Regions from separate parts of the Alkalihalobacillus sp. NPDC127517 genome, predicted to be linked through region 1. Evidence: riboswitches for the same ligand, from Rfam matches in the RefSeq annotation. Region 1 holds a riboswitch; the other holds the start of a gene.
What was found. Region 1 has a riboswitch for lysine ahead of dapA (4-hydroxy-tetrahydrodipicolinate synthase). Riboswitches for the same ligand answer to the same signal wherever they lie in the genome.
Positions count from the first base shown of each region.

Region 1 (8,909 bases):
AGATTGTCATTGATTTAATACTGTGTCATGTCTGATGAATCCCGATCTCTTTCTCCAGTTTCTCAATATATTCTTCGTAAATCTCAATAAAGGCTTCCGCTTTATATTCGCGTTGATCTCGCTTCATTAATGCAATTTTCTTTTGATACTCTTCAATACTCGGTACGTGTTCAGCCATAATCTTTTTCTCCTTTACACATGTTTGTCTATATGTAACCGTTTTAGCTATTTATTAAACCTAAATTCTATACAATATGGTATGTGAAATTAATATAGAAGACATAAAGAGGCCCGGCTCACAATGGCCGGGCAGATTTGAATTCTTCATTTAATCAGTGCGTTGAAGAATAGAATGTTCGTGTTTCTCTTCAATCAAAACCGAATCTACTATACATATATTTCGATATTGGATCAAGTCACACTCTTGATCCCTTTTCATCTTTAAAAGTTGGGTTATGCTTTTTAAGCTATACTTGACTGTGCATTCTACATGAGTTTAGAAACACCGTCACTATTTAAGATCCAGTTTTCCTTCCAAACAATGAAAGCCCTGCCTCTCTTTCATCCTTGCGGCTCCGAAGACCGCGCCAGCTGAATGTAAGACGCCTAATGTTCTGGAAGATTTCAAACCGTTACTCTTTATACTACCATAAGACTTCGCCAGATACAAGATGTATCTATGTATAATCATGCTTACATTCATTAGATACCCCTATCATTCCTCATGTAAACAATTGAATCATATACATGATCGTAGCTAGAAAAAAACAGACACTCCTTATTGGGAAATGCCTGCTTCATTCATCATTATGCTTTTTTAATATCTGCGTACGTATAAATAGCGCTAGCCACGCCGTGTTCATCATTTGTTTCCGTTTGATACGTACATAATTGCTTTACTTCATAAGCTGCATTACCCATGGCTACTGGGTATCCAGCCACTTTCATCATTGAAAGATCATTTAAATTATCGCCTAACGCCATAACTGACTCCATCGGAATTCCCGCTTGCTTTGCATACGCTTGTAAGGCAATTCCTTTCTGTGCATCAATCGCATTGATTTCAAGGTTTCCTCTTGCGGATGCAGTAACCGCTAAGTACGGATTCTCTTTTAACTGTTCTTCCACTTGGTCTAAAATAACTAGGTTTGTTGAAAAAGCTAATAATTTTAAAATGGCGTCAGAAGAATTGGTCAGAACGCTCTCAAATTGATCAACAAACGATATTGAACCATTCTGAATCCGTTTGTTTGCCATTCGTTGCATTTCAATTTGAGTGCCTACAGCTCCCTTAATTGTTTCCATCAGCTGCACAATGACATCTAGCGCTTGTTCTTTACTTTCGCTATAAGTGCCTGACTGTAAATATAATTCAAAGTAGATGGCATGTTCACGAAGAAGCTTCATTGCACTAACGGCTTCTTCAAATGGTAGCGGCTTTACATCAGCTACATTCCCTGATGCATCCCACGTTTCTGCGCCATTAATACTAATAATTGGACATGTTAAACCTGCCTCATCCAACGGCTCTTGTGCTTCCTCCTTACTTCTACCGGTAGCCACAATGACTTCAATTCCTTTTTCTTGTGCCGCTTTAATCGCTTTAATATTTTCTGGTGATACCTTTTTTTGGTCATTTAATAATGTTCCATCCATATCAGTTGCTATTAATTGAATCATGTCATCCTCCTTGTCTCACTTTCCCTATCTTATCTCTCTTGGAAGGTAAGTTCAAATATCAGACAAATGACCATGTCGAAACATAACTTTTTCTAGGGACTTCTGACATTCTTCGTAGAATCCCTTCCACTGTTGGGAAAATTGGGTATACTAGTTTTGAGGTAATAACAATTCAATTTTGCTCCTATTCTTTACGTTAGTTGAGGTGAATATATGAAGTATCAAGAAATTGAATGGAAACGTCGACAAATGTTTTTATTAGCTGAAAAGTATGGTATGACATCAGAACGAACGATACGATGTAGCCAGGAGTTAGATCTACTCTTAAATGATATTCAGCATCGACTTTCACCAAATGGTCCCCCTTCTGTCCGCTGAAAATGTTTGCATTCAGGGCTTCTATTTGGTATGGTGAACTTAATAAAATAAATCTTTACTTCAATCTTGAAGTGAGGGTAGAGGTGCAAAAACCATTAGTAATTTTGTGGAGGAGAATGGGCTCTGTGGAAACAAAATGAAAGGGGAATTTGCCGAAGCGTCAGGTCACTCATGACCTCTTCGCTGGGTCTGTATTTAATAGATACAGAACTGTCATATGGTTATTAGACTATATGGGGGGCTATCGTTAAATTGGTATGGGTTTACGTATCACCATGCAGCAATGAGTCCCTGTCATTGTTGTTTTTTTGTGATTTTTAGATTCTGCCCACTAGTATAGTCAACACAACACAGAATCGAGGGTGATTAGGATGAATTTTGGAAGAGTAATAACAGCTATGATTACACCGTTCAACGAGTTTGGACAAGTTGACGTTGAAGCAACCGAACGTTTAATAGAGCATTTGATCGAGAATGGTTCAGATGCACTTGTTGTTGGTGGTACTACTGGAGAATCTCCAACTTTAACAACCGAAGAAAAGAAACTTGTTTTCAAAACAGCTGTCCAAGCTGTGAACGGACGAGTTCCAGTTATAGCAGGCACTGGGTCAAATAACACACAAGCCTCAATTGATTTAACTAGCGAAGCAGCTGCAATTGGTTTAGATGCCGTGATGCTTGTAGCACCTTATTATAATCGACCAAGTCAAGAAGGACTGTATCAGCACTTCAAAGCTATCGCTGAGTCAACCAGCCTTCCAGTCATGCTTTATAATGTACCTGGACGTTCAGCCATCACGATTGATGTAGATACAACACTTAGACTTGTACAAGTTCCTAATATTGTTTCAATGAAGGAAGCAAGCGAAGACTTAGATGCTATGGCTTTATTAATTGATCAAGCGCCAGTTGGATTTACTGTCTATAGCGGAGATGATAGTTTAACACTTCCTGTTCTTGCAATTGGTGGTGCAGGAGTTGTTTCAGTCGCTTCACATATTTTTGGAAAAGAAATGCAACAAATGGCTACTTTATTCGAGAACGGCAAAGTACAAGCTGCTGCAAGAATGCATCGTCAGCTTCTTCCTGGAATGAAAGCTTTATTTGCAGCTCCAAACCCAGTACCAGTTAAAGCAGCGCTTGAGATGTATCATATTAAAACGGGCTCTGTACGCCTCCCTCTACTGCCTCTTACAGCAGAACAAGAGCAGTCGCTGCGTGACACTCTTGAACCTATCTGGAGTGCAACGATCGTAAGCTAAAGACCATCTAACGATAACTAAAAAGGGACGAAGAACTGTAATCAGTTCTTCGTCCCTTTTTTATATGAAACCTAAAGACTTTTTGTTTGCCTCTTCTCTTTTGCCGAATACTTTAATTGTTCTACGTATCCTGTACCAAATAACACACCTGCTACGATTAACACAAACCCCCACCACTGATACCATACGATGGTTTCATTTAAGATAATCGCTGAACAAACTACACCGAAAAACGGAACAAAGTTTAAAAAGATTGCGCTTTTACTAGCTCCAATTCGACTAATAGATACGTTGAATAGCAATTGACCTGCTGCCGTTGAGCAAATGGCTGAGAAGAAAAAGATAGCATATAAAGTTGGGGTACCCATAGTCATACGTTCAAAACCACTCGGTTCAGTTGTAAAGCTACATATAACTAGAATAAAGGCTCCGATTAACAGTGTAAACGTAGTGACTTGCAGGGCATTTAACGTTTCTGAAGCCTTTCGAATAAAGAGAAAACTTACGGCTTGTACAAGAACAGCAATCAATATATACACAGATCCAGTCCCAAACTGCCCAATTCCACCTTGAACAAACAACACTCCTAAAAAGGCTAGACCAATTCCAAGAAACGTTCCTTTTGTAAATGATTCTTTTAAAAAAAGAATACTACAAATAGCTGTAGCGACGGGTACAAGTCCTAGAAGTAAAACAGCGGTAGAAGCTTGAACACTTTGAAGCCCATATGCTAAAAATAAATGGTGTGCAAAAACACCTAATCCGCCACCAGCTAGCACATAGCACCACTCGATCCGACTTAGCCTCTTTGCCTTCTTCATCAGAATAAGCGCCAATAACAGAACTAAACCGGCTGTACCTATTCGGAATGCTGTCATGGTCACAGGCGTAAATGATGTGACGAGAATTTTCAAACAAACAATGTTCACGCCCCATAATAGAGTGGCGACCATGACCAGCACATAATGTAATAAGAGTCCTTGCTTTACTGTTTCTTTCATCCATTTTCCTCACTTAAAAAAACGAGTCGCTTTTAAGAAAAGCGGTACTCGTTTCGTAATTCGATTAAATTTTGTTGACTCATTTTTGCCCAATCCGAACCGTCTTCTTCTAACTGCTCGTATTGTGTTTTCCACGCCTGTTCTAATGAATCAAGATATGCAGGACATTCTTCTTCATAAGGACGTAAAGTAGAAAGTGAAACCCATGTTTTTTCGAACTCCGCTAGTGCTTTTCGTTCATGAAACAAAGGGACATCAACTTGTTTTGGGTTGTGCAAGTCCCCTTGTGTAGGGTGCTTTAAAACGGCTCGTACTTTAATTAATGCTCTTCGATTAGACTCGTCCGTTTCTAATCGTTCACACACATATTTTCCTGTTTTGTAAACCGCACGCTCAAATGACATCGATCTCTCTCCTCTCCATTAATCTATAACATTAAAGTCCTGGAATAAGCCAAGTAAAGAGATTCCAAAGAGCATTTGTCAGAGGAACCAAATTCGATTCCGTAAATTCACTTAAATTAGATGTACTTGAAAACGTATCAATAATGACAAGAATAAACGTTCCTAGTAATACAATAATCGTAATTGATAAGATTGTAGCAAGCAGCAGTACATAACCTAATACGATACGGATTAACCACTTTAACCATATTGGTTTTGGACGCTTGGCATGCTTTTCTTCTTTTGTTGCTTTCGCTTCCACATAAACCCCTCCATCACACGTCTCTTTCTATCGTACCAAAACGGATAGGGAAAAAACATTGTTTTTTTTGTCTAATCCATGAACAGAATAAACCGTTTCCCGTGATCAACAATTAATCACAGGAAACGGTTTTTGTTATTATGCTTTCCATAACGGAGGGACATCTTTTCCCCAATAGATCGAAGCAAGTGGATAATGATGCTCATAATTATCCGCTGCTACATGATAATGAAAATTAAACCAATGTCCCTGTTTAGGTGGCTGATCTCGTCTGACATGAAAGCGAATAAGGTCTTCGCCCGTCTTTAACGAGAAAACATGAACAATCTTCTCCCCGCGGCCCGAGGAAGGATGATTTGTCACTTGAAGCTGCTCTTGCTCTTCAACTGATAAAGATGCCATACGTTGCGACAAGGCTTCTTCAAATGAATGTAAGACAGTCCCTTCGAATAGCGGACTGATTCGACCTTCTATGGTTGAACCAAACTTAAGATAACTCTGCTGTTTAGCTTGTTCAGTAAATTGTTTAGCCAGGTACTTAGCATGTTCCTCATCCCGATGGATATAATCGTGCACATCAGACGGGAAGACTGAATGAAACAGACTATAGTCTTGCTCGCTAATTTTGTAGACAAATGATTTTGCAGCCTGTGGATCGGAATCACTTTTCTCAGATGAAAAAAGAGGAAGTGTGTGAGACGTTTGTTCATAATCTGAGAGTCCAAAAGTCATTAATGCAGACGCTACGAGAAAAAATTGCTTCATCCATCCCAGCACAACTGTTCCTCCTTCCGATTCATTCGAGTGATGGTATGACGTTTATGGAAGGTTAGAAGAACCCATTAGGTACCGATCACATTCCCTAGCCGCTTCTCTTCCTTCATGTATTGCCCATACAACAAGACTCTGCCCACGACGGTTGTCCCCAGCTGCAAAGACTCCTTTTTTACTTGTTTCATAATTGCCGTATGCTGCATCAATATTAGATTGTTTTGTTGTTTTTAGTTTCATAGATTGAATAATTTCTTCTTCTGGTCCAGTAAAACCAACAGCTAATAAGATCAAATCAGCTTTCCATACTTTTTCAGTGCCTTCGATTGGATGACGCGTTTTCACACCATTTTCGTCAATCGTTGTCGTAACTGAAATCGTGTGTAATGCTGTCACATGACCGTTCTCGTCACCTTCAAATTTCGTTGTATTAACTTGGTACGCACGTGGATCCTCACCATAAACGGCTTTTGCTTCTTTATGTGCATCTTCACTCTGATGGACGATTGGAAACATCGGCCACTGATTGTCGTCTGCTCGTACGTCAGACTTCATCTTATTAATATCAAATTGTGTAATCGACTTAGCGCCATGTCGAACAGACGTTGTAATACAGTCTGCTCCTGTATCGCCACCACCAATTACAATGACATGCTTGTCTTTAGCTGAAATATAATTGCCATCTTCAAGATTTGAGTTTAATAGACTTTTAGTATTACTTGTTAAAAAGTCCATCGCATATTCAATTCCTTTGAATTGACGACCTTCAATCCCTACATTTCTTGGTTTTGTCGCACCTGTACAAAGAATCGTGGCATCAAACTGCTGTTCCATTTCCTTTGTTGTAACGTCTTTTCCAATTTCAATATTTGTTTTAAATTCAATACCTTCTTTACGAAGAATATCTACGCGGCGCTCTACAATATGGTTTGCTAGTTTAACATCCGGAATCCCGTACGTTAATAAGCCCCCAATTCTGTCCTCGCGCTCAAAAACAGTCACCAGGTGGCCCGCTTTATTTAATTGTGCCGCAGCCGCAAGTCCTGCAGGACCTGAACCAACAACAGCTACTCGTTTACCTGTTCGTTTTGCAGGTGGTTCTGGAATAATCCATCCTTCGTTAAACCCTTTTTCAACAATACTAAACTCAATATTTTTAATTGTAACAGCTTCATCGCTAATTGCAACCGTACAGGAACCTTCGCACGGAGCTGGACAAACTCTTCCCGTGAACTCAGGAAAATTATTTGTTTTATGCAGGCGTGTGAGCGCCTCTTTCCATTTCCCACGATAAACAAGATCATTCCATTCTGGAATTAAGTTGTACACCGGACAGCCGATTTCACCAGAGCCCACCATAGAGGTACCCGCTTGGCAAAATGGAATTCCACAATCCATACATCTCGACGCTTGTTCTTGAAGAACGGGATCAGGCGTTAAAATGGTGAACTCTCTCCAATTTTTAGTGCGTTGAAAAGGATCTTTTTTTGTCGGATTCTCTCTTTTATATTCTATAAAACCTGTTGGCTTCCCCATCGCTCTCAACTCCAAATCCCAATAAGTATCACGTATTTAACAAAATGGGACGCATACGCGCCCCTTTGCTTATTTTCCACCTACTCTAGACTTATCACTTTTATTTTCTTCAAAGGCTACCATAATTGCTTCGTTTTCAGGCACACCGTCTTGTTTTACACGGTCAATCGCTGCAAGCATACGTTTATAATCTTTTGGAATGACTTTAACAAACTTCGTTATAAACTCTTCCCAATCATCTAACACGCGCTTCGCTTGATAACTTCCTGTCAAGCGCACATGCTCTTCAAGCAGCTGCTTAAGCTCATGTTGATCTTCTTTTTGATCAACATCTTCAAGTAGGACCATTTCTTGATTACAACGACTATGGAACGTGCCATTTTCATTTAAAACATAAGCGACTCCACCTGACATACCAGCCGCAAAGTTTCGTCCAAATGAACCAATGTTCACAACGACTCCACCAGTCATGTATTCAAGTCCATGATCTCCTACACCTTCAACGACAATTTTCGCACCAGAATTACGCACGGCAAACCGTTCTCCAGCGATTCCTCTAACATAAGCCTCTCCTGAAGTCGCACCATAAAAGGATGTATTTCCGACAATGATGCTGTTCTCAGCAACGTACGTACTTTCCTTAGGTGGGAAAATGGCTAACTTACCGCCGGAAAGACCTTTACCCGTATAATCATTGGCATCTCCCTCAAGTGAAATGGTTACGCCAGAAGGAAGAAATGCACCAAGACTCTGTCCGGCAGAACCCTTCAGATCAATCTGTATCGTATCAGTTGGAAGTCCTGCTTTACCATATTTCTCAGTAATCTTAGATCCAAGAATTGTACCAACCACTCGATCTACATTTCGTACATTTGCAGATAAGCGAACGGATTTCCCTTCGTTTATAGCTGGCAAACTTGGCTCAAGAAGCTCACGCATATCAAGAGATAGTTCTAGCTGATGATCTTGTTCTTTTGTTTTAAAGTTTTTCTTATGGTTAGCTGGATCTGGCTGATACAATAGCGTGGAAAGATCAAGGTTACGAACCTTTTTGTTTTGAACGTTCTCTCTCACTTTCAATAAATCAGCACGTCCAATTAAATCATCTAATTTAGTGATTCCTAGTTCAGCCATAATTTCGCGCATTTCTTCAGCAATGTAACGCATAAACGTTTCTACATGCTCAGGTTGCCCCATATATTTTTTGCGTAACTCAGGGTTTTGCGTAGCAATTCCCACAGGACAGGTATCTAAGTGACAAACACGCATCACAATACAGCCAAGAACAACTAGAGGTGCTGTTGAAAATGCATATTCCTCCGCACCAAGTAACGCGGCAACAACGACATCTTTTCCAGTCATTAACTTACCATCTGTTTCAATCGTCACCCGATCGCGTAAGTTGTTTAATACAAGAGTTTGATGGGTTTCGGCAAGACCCATTTCCCAAGGCAAACCAGTATGCTTTAAGCTTGTTCTAGCTGCAGCACCGGTTCCTCCGTCGTAACCACTGATAATGATTCCATCTGCCCGGCCTTTTGCAACACCGGCTGCGATGGTACCAACTCCTGTACCT
Region 1 is NZ_JBNNQX010000002.1:92,347-101,255, reverse strand. It holds gene ACQKKO_RS02430 (hypothetical protein) at 26-178, opposite strand; gene ACQKKO_RS02425 (HAD family hydrolase) at 808-1,680, opposite strand; gene ACQKKO_RS02420 (aspartyl-phosphate phosphatase Spo0E family protein) at 1,894-2,058, shown strand; lysine riboswitch at 2,129-2,310, shown strand; gene dapA (4-hydroxy-tetrahydrodipicolinate synthase) at 2,430-3,320, shown strand; gene ACQKKO_RS02410 (DMT family transporter) at 3,392-4,321, opposite strand; gene kapB (sporulation phosphorelay system protein KapB) at 4,354-4,725, opposite strand; gene ACQKKO_RS02400 (hypothetical protein) at 4,757-5,026, opposite strand; gene ACQKKO_RS02395 (YpjP family protein) at 5,165-5,803, opposite strand; gene ACQKKO_RS02390 (glutamate synthase subunit beta) at 5,846-7,333, opposite strand; gene gltB (glutamate synthase large subunit) at 7,403-8,909, opposite strand, start outside.

Region 2 (8,909 bases), on a different contig from region 1:
CAATACTCATAAAGATAATCCGGCAACGTACTAATCTTGGAATCATATGTTGATTTCTTATGTTTGTCTTCAAAAAAACCTCTTAGGCGTAATTGATTGTAGCCCCAATCTCCTACAATATAATCGTATTTATTTAAGATATCGCTATAACGCGCCTTAAAGGCTTCTTCGTCCCAGCCATCTTTTATATCTTCAACGACTTCAAATTGAAGCTCCTGAATCATAACCAACGCGTATACACCTCACGTTTCATTTTTTCCATTGTATCATAAGCATTAGGTAGCAGGAAATGTCGGGTTTTGTAAAAGGAGAACAGCATTTTGACCATTAAAAAGACGGACATTTCTTTTAATCGAATGTCCGTCTTCTATTTGTTATGAATTTACGGTTGATCCATCTTGTACTTTTCTAGCTTCTTCATTTACTTGTGCCTGATTTACCTGCTCATCCGCATGGTAAGACGAACGAACGAGTGGTCCGGCCTCACAATGACTGAACCCTTTACTCATCGCAATTTCACGAAGCTCTGCAAATTCATCTGGGTGATAATATTTTTGTACTTTTAAATGCTTTTTAGTAGGTTGTAGATATTGACCAATCGTCATAATGTTTACGTTGTTTGCTCTAAGATCATCCATCGTTTCAATAATCTCTTCTTTTGTTTCACCAAGACCAATCATTAAGCTTGATTTTGTTGGGATATCCTCGTGCATTTCCTTGGCACGACGAAGGAATTCAAGCGTACGTTCATAAGTCGCACGCGCCCGAACTCTTGGAGATAAGCGGCGAACCGTCTCAATATTGTGGTTCATAATATTAGGTCTCGCATCCATAAGTGTCTGCAGACTGTTTTCATTTCCGAGCATGTCTGAAGGAAGCACTTCTATGGTACAGAATGGATTTTTACGACGAATCGCACGTACTGTTTCTGCAAAAACGTCGGCACCGCCATCTTTTAAGTCATCTCTAGCTACGGCAGTGATCACGACATGTTTAAGCCCCATGTCACTCACCGAGTCTGCCACACGTTCCGGCTCTTGTAAATCGAGTTCTGTAGGAAGGCCTGTCTTTACTGCACAAAATCGACAGGCTCGTGTACAGATGTCACCTAAGATCATAAATGTAGCCGTTTTTCGAACAGCCCAACATTCATGAATATTTGGACATCTTGCTTCCTCACATACCGTATGTAGTTTCTTTTCTCTCATCATTTTCTTTAAGTTTGTATAGGATTCATTGGTATTTAGCTTAATTTTAAGCCATTCTGGTTTACGGACATGCTCCTCTTTCTTTGCCACTCTATCCACCATCCTTACTAATCATATCAACTTTAAGACTATTCTCTTCTTACTTTATCACGAGTAAACCGTTTAGCCAAACCCCTCTTTTTAAAAATTGCCAATCATTCACTAATATATTTTCCACATTGAAGCTTACACTACCTTTATAATGCTTGATTGAAAGGAGCAGCCAAACATGTCTCCAAAACGAATAGCTTTAGTCATTCTTTTCTTTATGATCTGTGCACAAGCGCTGCTTCCTCACTCAGGACTTGCCGCAGAGCAATCTGATACGACGTATAATGATCGGATGAATTTGTATAAAAAAACAGAAACCTTAACAAATGTTCCTTGGTATTATCTCGCAGCTGTTGATACGTATGAAAGAGGATTACGCAAAGCTTTAAGAGATCGGGACGAGGAAAAGGGACTCATCTCTATCTTCTATTCACCTACTCAATGGGCCGGTGCAACAAATCCTGATCTGGATGATTCAGATCCGCTTTCCATCAGTATCTTTGGTGGTGTAGGTATGGACGGCGATGGGGACGGAGTTGCAGATCGGTTTAACGATGCAGACCTACTTTTTACGTTCGCTCATTTTTTAGAAAAGTACGGCTTTAAAGAAGAAGATATGCGAATTGCTTTATGGGAATATTACAAGCGAGAACAATCCGTTAATATTGTCCAATCTCATGCAAAAACGTATAAAACATTCGGTACTCTTGATCTACATGAACACAGCTTTGTTATGCCACTTCACGCGAATTATAGCTACCGCAGTACTTGGGGTGCAAAACGCGGCTGGGGTGGACGCAGAATTCACGAGGGAACAGATTTATTTGCTGGATATGGTGTGCCTATTCAATCAACCTCATATGGTACCGTTGAATTAATTGGCTGGAATAATTACGGAGGCTGGCGAGTGGGCATACGTGACCTAGATAACATCTATCATTATTATGCTCATCTTAGTGGGTTTGAAAAAGGCATTAAAAAAGGAGATGTGGTGAAACCTGGTCAAGTTGTAGGGTACTGTGGCAGCTCCGGCTACGGAAAGCCAGGAACTCAAGGAAAGTTCCCTCCTCATCTTCATTACGGAATGTATCGCGATAATGGGGTAACGGAGTGGTCGTTTGATCCTTATCCTTTGCTTAAAAGCTGGGAGAGACAGGCTTTTAAAAAGAGAAATAGTAACTAAATATTAAAGAGCAAGCATCTGTTTGGATGCTTGCTCTTCTTATTATTTTGCATCAAGTTGTTTTTTCTTTGTTGATCTTCTTGCATTAATAATGCTAAAGATAAGGCCACCCCATATAATGGTTGTGCTTAAAATCAGCATAACGATCGCACTTGTACTCATATTGTATTCTTCCTTCCTATTAGTACTGCTTTAACTGGTTTTTATCTGTTCTCCATTTAACCATAGTAAGGATAAATCCGAACACGATGGCAAGAACAGCAACAGTCCACCCAAATGTAATAAGGAAACCAGTTGGATACTCTTCATAGTTTGTCGTAAGGTTTGTGATCAGGTTCTGTACAAGCATGACACCCAATACAAGTGGAGTGACAACAGATAAACAGAACGTCCACCAGCCACCAATTTTAAAGTCTGATACTTCATTCGTGTGAGCTTTCAATTCAGGTAGCTTACGAAGAACCCAAGATACAACAATAACAGAAATTAACCCAGAGACGGCAATACCAAAGTTATTAATAAAGTAATCGACGGTATCTAACACTCTAATTCCGTTTTGCGTTGTATAAATTAGTGATATTAAAGCTGATAGTCCGCCTCCAAATAAAACGGCTTTTGTTCTAGAAATGTTGAACTTCTCTTGGATCCCTGCAACATATGTCTCAACAATGGAAATGAGTGAAGTTAACCCGGCCAGAACTAAGCAACCAAAGAATAGAACACCGAAGAACTCGTTAAATCCAGGAAATGTACTAATAATCTGTGGGAACACAACAAATGCTAGTCCAATTCCTCCAGTTGCGACATCTTCCACAGCTACACCACTTTGAACAGCCATAAAACCTAATGCTGAGAATACTCCGATTCCTGCAAGAATTTCAAAACCTGAATTACTAAAACCAGTAATAAAAGCATTATTGTTAATATCCGATTTTTTCGGTAAATAACTTGCATACGTGATCATGATGGCAAAGGCCACTGATAAGCTAAAGAAAATATGTCCATATGCAGCTACCCAGACTGACGGCTTAAGTAAACCTTCCCAGTTTGGCTTGAAGAATGCGTCTAATCCTGTCATAGCCCCTTCAAGGGTTAATGCGCGAATCACAATACATAAAAACATAATAACAAGAGCTGGAATGATAATACGGTTCGCCAACTCAATTCCACGTTTAACTCCTTTGAATAAAACACCTAGTGCAACTGCCCAGACAAGGACAAGCGGTAAAAGTATACTTGGAACAAACGAGCCCATTTCACTAGCTGAAGCGGATGCATTTAAGAACGGTCCAAAAAAGAATGCATCAGGATCACTACCCCAACTTAGATTTAAAGAAAAAACAGCATAGGATAAGGCCCAAGCAATAATGACCGAATAATAAGTAGAAATAACAAATGCAATAGCTACTTGCCACCATCCTAACCCTTCTGCTCGCTTATTTAATCGTGCGTACGTTAATGGTGAAGAGCCTCTATATTTTTGACCCATTGTAAATTCCATAATTAGAATCGGAATTCCGGCTGTTAGCAAAGCAAAAAGATAAGGAATTAAAAATGCTCCTCCCCCATTGTCGTATGCTACATAAGGAAACCTCCAAATATTACCTAATCCTACCGCAGAGCCTATCGCTGCTAATATAAACCCTGCTCTTGAACCCCACTGTTCTCTTTCTGCCATCCTGTTAAACTCCCTTCGGCTTGTTAACGCAATCAGATCCTTTAGTCAAAATGATCTGATAATTCAAATTAGACATATTGTAGGAAAAATCGTCATTTTCTTAACACAATGTCAATTATTCATTATAGGCATGCTCCTGGCAGTTGTCAAAGTAAGTTATACCCAAATAAAAGATTCATCGACTAATGTTTAAAAATGATTAAGTTAGGGAAAAGAGTATATTTCACTTAACTACTGTATACTTTGCTAAGTGGGTGTGAGAGAATGAACTAACAGCTTCACGATGGGCTGAATCGATATCGAGGAGTGTGCCCCATGTACAAAGTCATTCGTACTGTAAAAGGGGTAACAGAGACTCTGAAGGATTCAAACAGCCATTTGGATAAAACCTTTACAGATTCTGTTGCTGCAGAATTGTTAGCAAAGAAACTGAACGCAAATTCGTTGTTGAATGCTGATCACTGGAAAGTACAACAGGTTAGGTAATCTAGTAAATGGGTGGCTGCTTATTTATTTGATCATTTAGCTAGACTATCATAAAAAAACGCGCATGCTGGTTGCATGCGCGTTTTATTTGTATTTAAGCGAGGTTGGACTTTTGAACTTTTTTTATCACAAAAGCAACGAATACTAAAATAGCGATCGTTAGAATGAGCGTCACAATTGTTCCGAGAAACGGAAGCAAAAGGAAACCAAGAGCTGCAACTAGTGCAGAGATGATTGCATAAGGGAGCTGCGTCATCACATGGTCAATATGATGACTACCTGATCCCGCAGCCGATAAGATGGTCGTATCGGATATTGGAGTGATATGATCTCCAAAAATAGAACCCGCCATAACCGCTGCAAGCATAGGTAATAGCAATGAACTATCTACGGTTGCTCCCATATCTCCAGCAATCGGTAGAAGAATAGCAAAGGTTCCCCATGAGGTTCCCGTTGAAACAGCAGAGATACCAGCGATTATAAATAACATAAGTGGAAGTAAAAATGGTGGAATTCCATTACTTACGAGTGAAGCGAGATACGCCCCCGTACCAAGATCTCCAATGATTGAGCTGATTGTCCAAGCTAAAAGTAGAATACATACGGCAGGTAGCATTGATTTAACACCTGCTTTTGCCACAACAAGCATATCTTTTGCAGCTGGTTTCGTACGTAATGTGCAAATGAGCACTGTAAGTAGGCCAACTATTCCTCCGTATAATAAAGATCGAGATATATCAGTAAACTCCAATATACTCATACTGTTAACAGGTATACCTTCGTCCTGTGCACCCATAATACCAGTACTAATCATACTTCCTACTGTCACAACCATAAGTAATAAGATTGGCAGAATTAAATAGCTTATCTTACCTTGCTGCTCACCAGCTTCTGTTTGAGCAGATCCCTCAGGTTCTCCTTTAGACAGATCATAGAGTACGCCTTCACGTATGGCTAAATCTTCGTGTTTTTTCATAAGACCGATGTCAAACTTATACAAAGCCACTACAAATACCATTGATAATGCAGTCATTGCATATAAATTCATCGGAATCATTGCAAGAAACGCTTGAAATGCACTATAATCTGTTACTTCATTTTTTTCGAGCACTCCAGCAATAATGGTAATAATATACGCCCCCCAGCTGGATAACGGAGCAATCACACAGATAGGAGCTGCAGTGGAATCCACAAAGTAAGCAAGTTTTGCTCGTGAAATCCGGTGACGGTCTGTTACAGGACGGCTTACATTTCCAACCGTTAAACTATTAAAATAATCATCGATAAAGATAATAAATCCTAAGAAAACGGGAAGCAATTGCGCTCCTCTACGCGTTTTAATTCGTTTTACTGCCCATTCTCCAAAGGCCGTGCTTCCTCCCGAGTAGGAAATAAACGAAGCAACCATCCCAAGTAAGATCAAAAAGAGCAGAATAAAAAATTCCCAATCGTTCACAGCGAAACCACTGTCTACGATCGCACCAGTTATCGCTTTCATTGTGGTGGGCTCTGCGACTTCATAACTAAAGAAGAGAGAACTAACAATGTGCAGAATTTCTGTTGCTGCGCGAGGTATTGAAAAATCATAAAGCATGAGTGCACCAAGAATGATGCTTACACCTAGTGATAAGAGAACTTTTCTTGTTAAGACTACAAGGATAAGTGCAAGTAGCGGGGGAATAATTGAATAAATATCCATATACCTAATGTTCCTTTCTATTGATCAAATAAAATAAGAGCCATCACGGATATCCCATGATGGCTCTCTCAATACACAAACGCCCATTCCATGTTGATAGTCCTCCACAGCTTTTACACTGTGACAGTCCAGTAGTTGTTCACCACTGACCCAACAAAAAGAATATGCCACTCTTCTTGTTTCGGCGAAGCTTCCTTTCCATTTGCATCATCGTTGCCACTCCACAAACGTACTCTTAAGATTCGCGCCTCTACCTCACTCGACATGAGGTTTATACAATTTAGTTTTATTAACTTGTATACCTTAACACACTCAAATCATTCGATCAACAGCCATCAGAATTAATCTAATCTACTGATTCTTCCGTTTCTTCAATCTCTTCGGGGGTCACAACAGGTGCCGGCATAATTGCGCCTCCACCACCCTGCATATAGTAATTAGGGACCGGTCCGTTAATGACCGAGAAGCCTACAGGTAATGTAACACTTATTACTTCAGTTGTTACCGCAAACGGGATAACCACTTCTACTTCAATATCCACATCAATATTCAAGGAAATTCTTGTACTATTTATATTCACTGGTTCTACTTTATCACTCATATTCACCTTTACATGACTAATTGTTTGAAGTCTAACAGGAATCGATGGTCCAAGCTCTGCAAGCAACGAATTGTTTAAAGCTCGCCCAAGTGGAATTTCATAAAGAATGACGCGATCTTCGCCAATGACCTCTCCTTCAGGTCCTGTTTTTAACTGATCAAGCTGATGATGCACCTCAGCTAATGTTTCTCCTAAAATACGGTTATACTCCCCGGCATCAAAGCTAAGCATCGTTACATATCCACTATCATCTTTATCTATAATTAAGAGCTCATCCATGTTAATGGTCTGCCCTAACTTTTGGTTTAACGCCCCTTCGAGTGAATGAGTTGCGATATTTTTCAGCTCCATCTCGGCAATCTGAACGATGACTGGTCGAATTTTTTGATCAATTAGCCAGATCCCCTGATAGGTCATGGCACCAAAGATTAGAATGGATAGTAGAAGTACATATCGAAAAGGCAACGGTCCTTTTTGCCTGGTTTGTCGTCGTATGGGTCGTCGATTAAACATGTCAAAAACCCCCTCCCTCTTAACTGTATGCGAGAAGATGGGGGTTTTGACCTTTTACTTTATACAACCTTAGGCTCGGTCGTATACCTCATACTGATGCTTGTACTTATTCTTTTCATCCACTACACCCTCACGACTTGAAACAAGCGTCCACTCTTCCTCTGGTATCTCAGGGAAAAATGTATCTCCGTTGAATACACCTTCAATTCGAGTAATATACATGCGGTCTGCATCGTCCATAAAGAGTTTAAAAAGCTCTGTACCTCCAATAACAAACGTCTCCTCATCCGGATGAAACAACGCCTTCGCCCCGTCAATCGTATGTACCACTTCGCAGCCCTTTGCCTCGTAGTCTTTATTGCGGGTCACAATAATGTTTCGACGATGAGGTAGGGGTTTCTTATCTAGAGAATCAAAGGTTTTACGCCCCATTACAATCGTGTGATGCTTTGTTGTATCTTTAAAGAATTGAAAATCAGCCGGCAAATGCCATGGTAAGTCGTTATTTTTTCCGATTGCTCGTTCTTCATCCATTGCAAAAATATAAGATATCATCTATATTTCCCCCTGTCATATGGCTTGTCCACCATCTGATAAGTAAGGAAAAATCCTTACTTATCAGGCTTAAGTCCATGTAATAAAAGCATGGCTTCTCTACCAATTGTCCCTTTTTTAACACCTTTTTCTTCTGCTGCTAAGGTTACAGATTCAAGCGGCGCTTCAAGTAACTGCTCGATCGTCCTAACACCCACTGCACGCCCTGCTAAAATCCCTCGATCCTTTAACTTTTCATTTAATAAGGCAACATCTAATGCCCCACACATAATGTAGCCATCTGCACCGGTTACGGCCATAAAGTTTGTTTTAGGTAACTTGACAGTAATAGCTGTAAACCCTATACCCTCAATAGTAATCGGTTGAACCTCGATCATCGAAAACACCCCTTTCTCCACATACTATGGAGAGAGGGCGCCGACGGTTCCTTGATTATTGTTGGTTTAACTTCCAGGCTAGGATATCTCTTAAGAACTCTGGCATTAGATAATTTTTATCTTCTGAATCAGTTAATTCAGGATACAAGAATCCAAATGTATACATATCCAGTGTGGCTAAGCTATATCTAGCTTGAGGATCAATTGGCTCGCCAAGCACCGAAATACTTATTACCTTTTCCTCGTCATTTGGGTCTAATTCTACAGAAATACCGGTATAGATCATTTTACCTAACACCTGGCCTCGGAATCCAAACCCTTTTAGCTCTAAATTAATTAATTTGAAGCTAGAGGCTCGTTCAATCGTAGTCCAAAGCTCACTTCCTGAAAGTTGAATGACACAAGGGTTAATTGGGTGTGGACAAATTCGATGGATTGCTCCACGAGTCAGCTGTCCTTTAGGTAAATCACTCAGTAATACACCGGCATTCATCATCCCAATGGACTCTCCACACCATT
Region 2 is NZ_JBNNQX010000008.1:219,799-228,707, forward strand. It holds gene ACQKKO_RS13075 (YutD family protein) at 1-224, opposite strand, end outside; gene lipA (lipoyl synthase) at 375-1,298, opposite strand; gene ACQKKO_RS13085 (M23 family metallopeptidase) at 1,477-2,481, shown strand; gene ACQKKO_RS13090 (methionine/alanine import family NSS transporter small subunit) at 2,524-2,643, opposite strand; gene ACQKKO_RS13095 (sodium-dependent transporter) at 2,663-4,159, opposite strand; gene ACQKKO_RS13100 (hypothetical protein) at 4,475-4,645, shown strand; gene ACQKKO_RS13105 (Na+/H+ antiporter NhaC family protein) at 4,740-6,344, opposite strand; lysine riboswitch at 6,434-6,605, opposite strand; gene yunB (sporulation protein YunB) at 6,691-7,458, opposite strand; gene ACQKKO_RS13115 (dihydrofolate reductase) at 7,528-8,013, opposite strand; gene ACQKKO_RS13120 (YunC family protein) at 8,070-8,390, opposite strand; gene ACQKKO_RS13125 (bifunctional metallophosphatase/5'-nucleotidase) at 8,446-8,909, opposite strand, start outside.
Region 2: another riboswitch for lysine. It lies ahead of ACQKKO_RS13105 (Na+/H+ antiporter NhaC family protein); the one in region 1 lies ahead of dapA (4-hydroxy-tetrahydrodipicolinate synthase).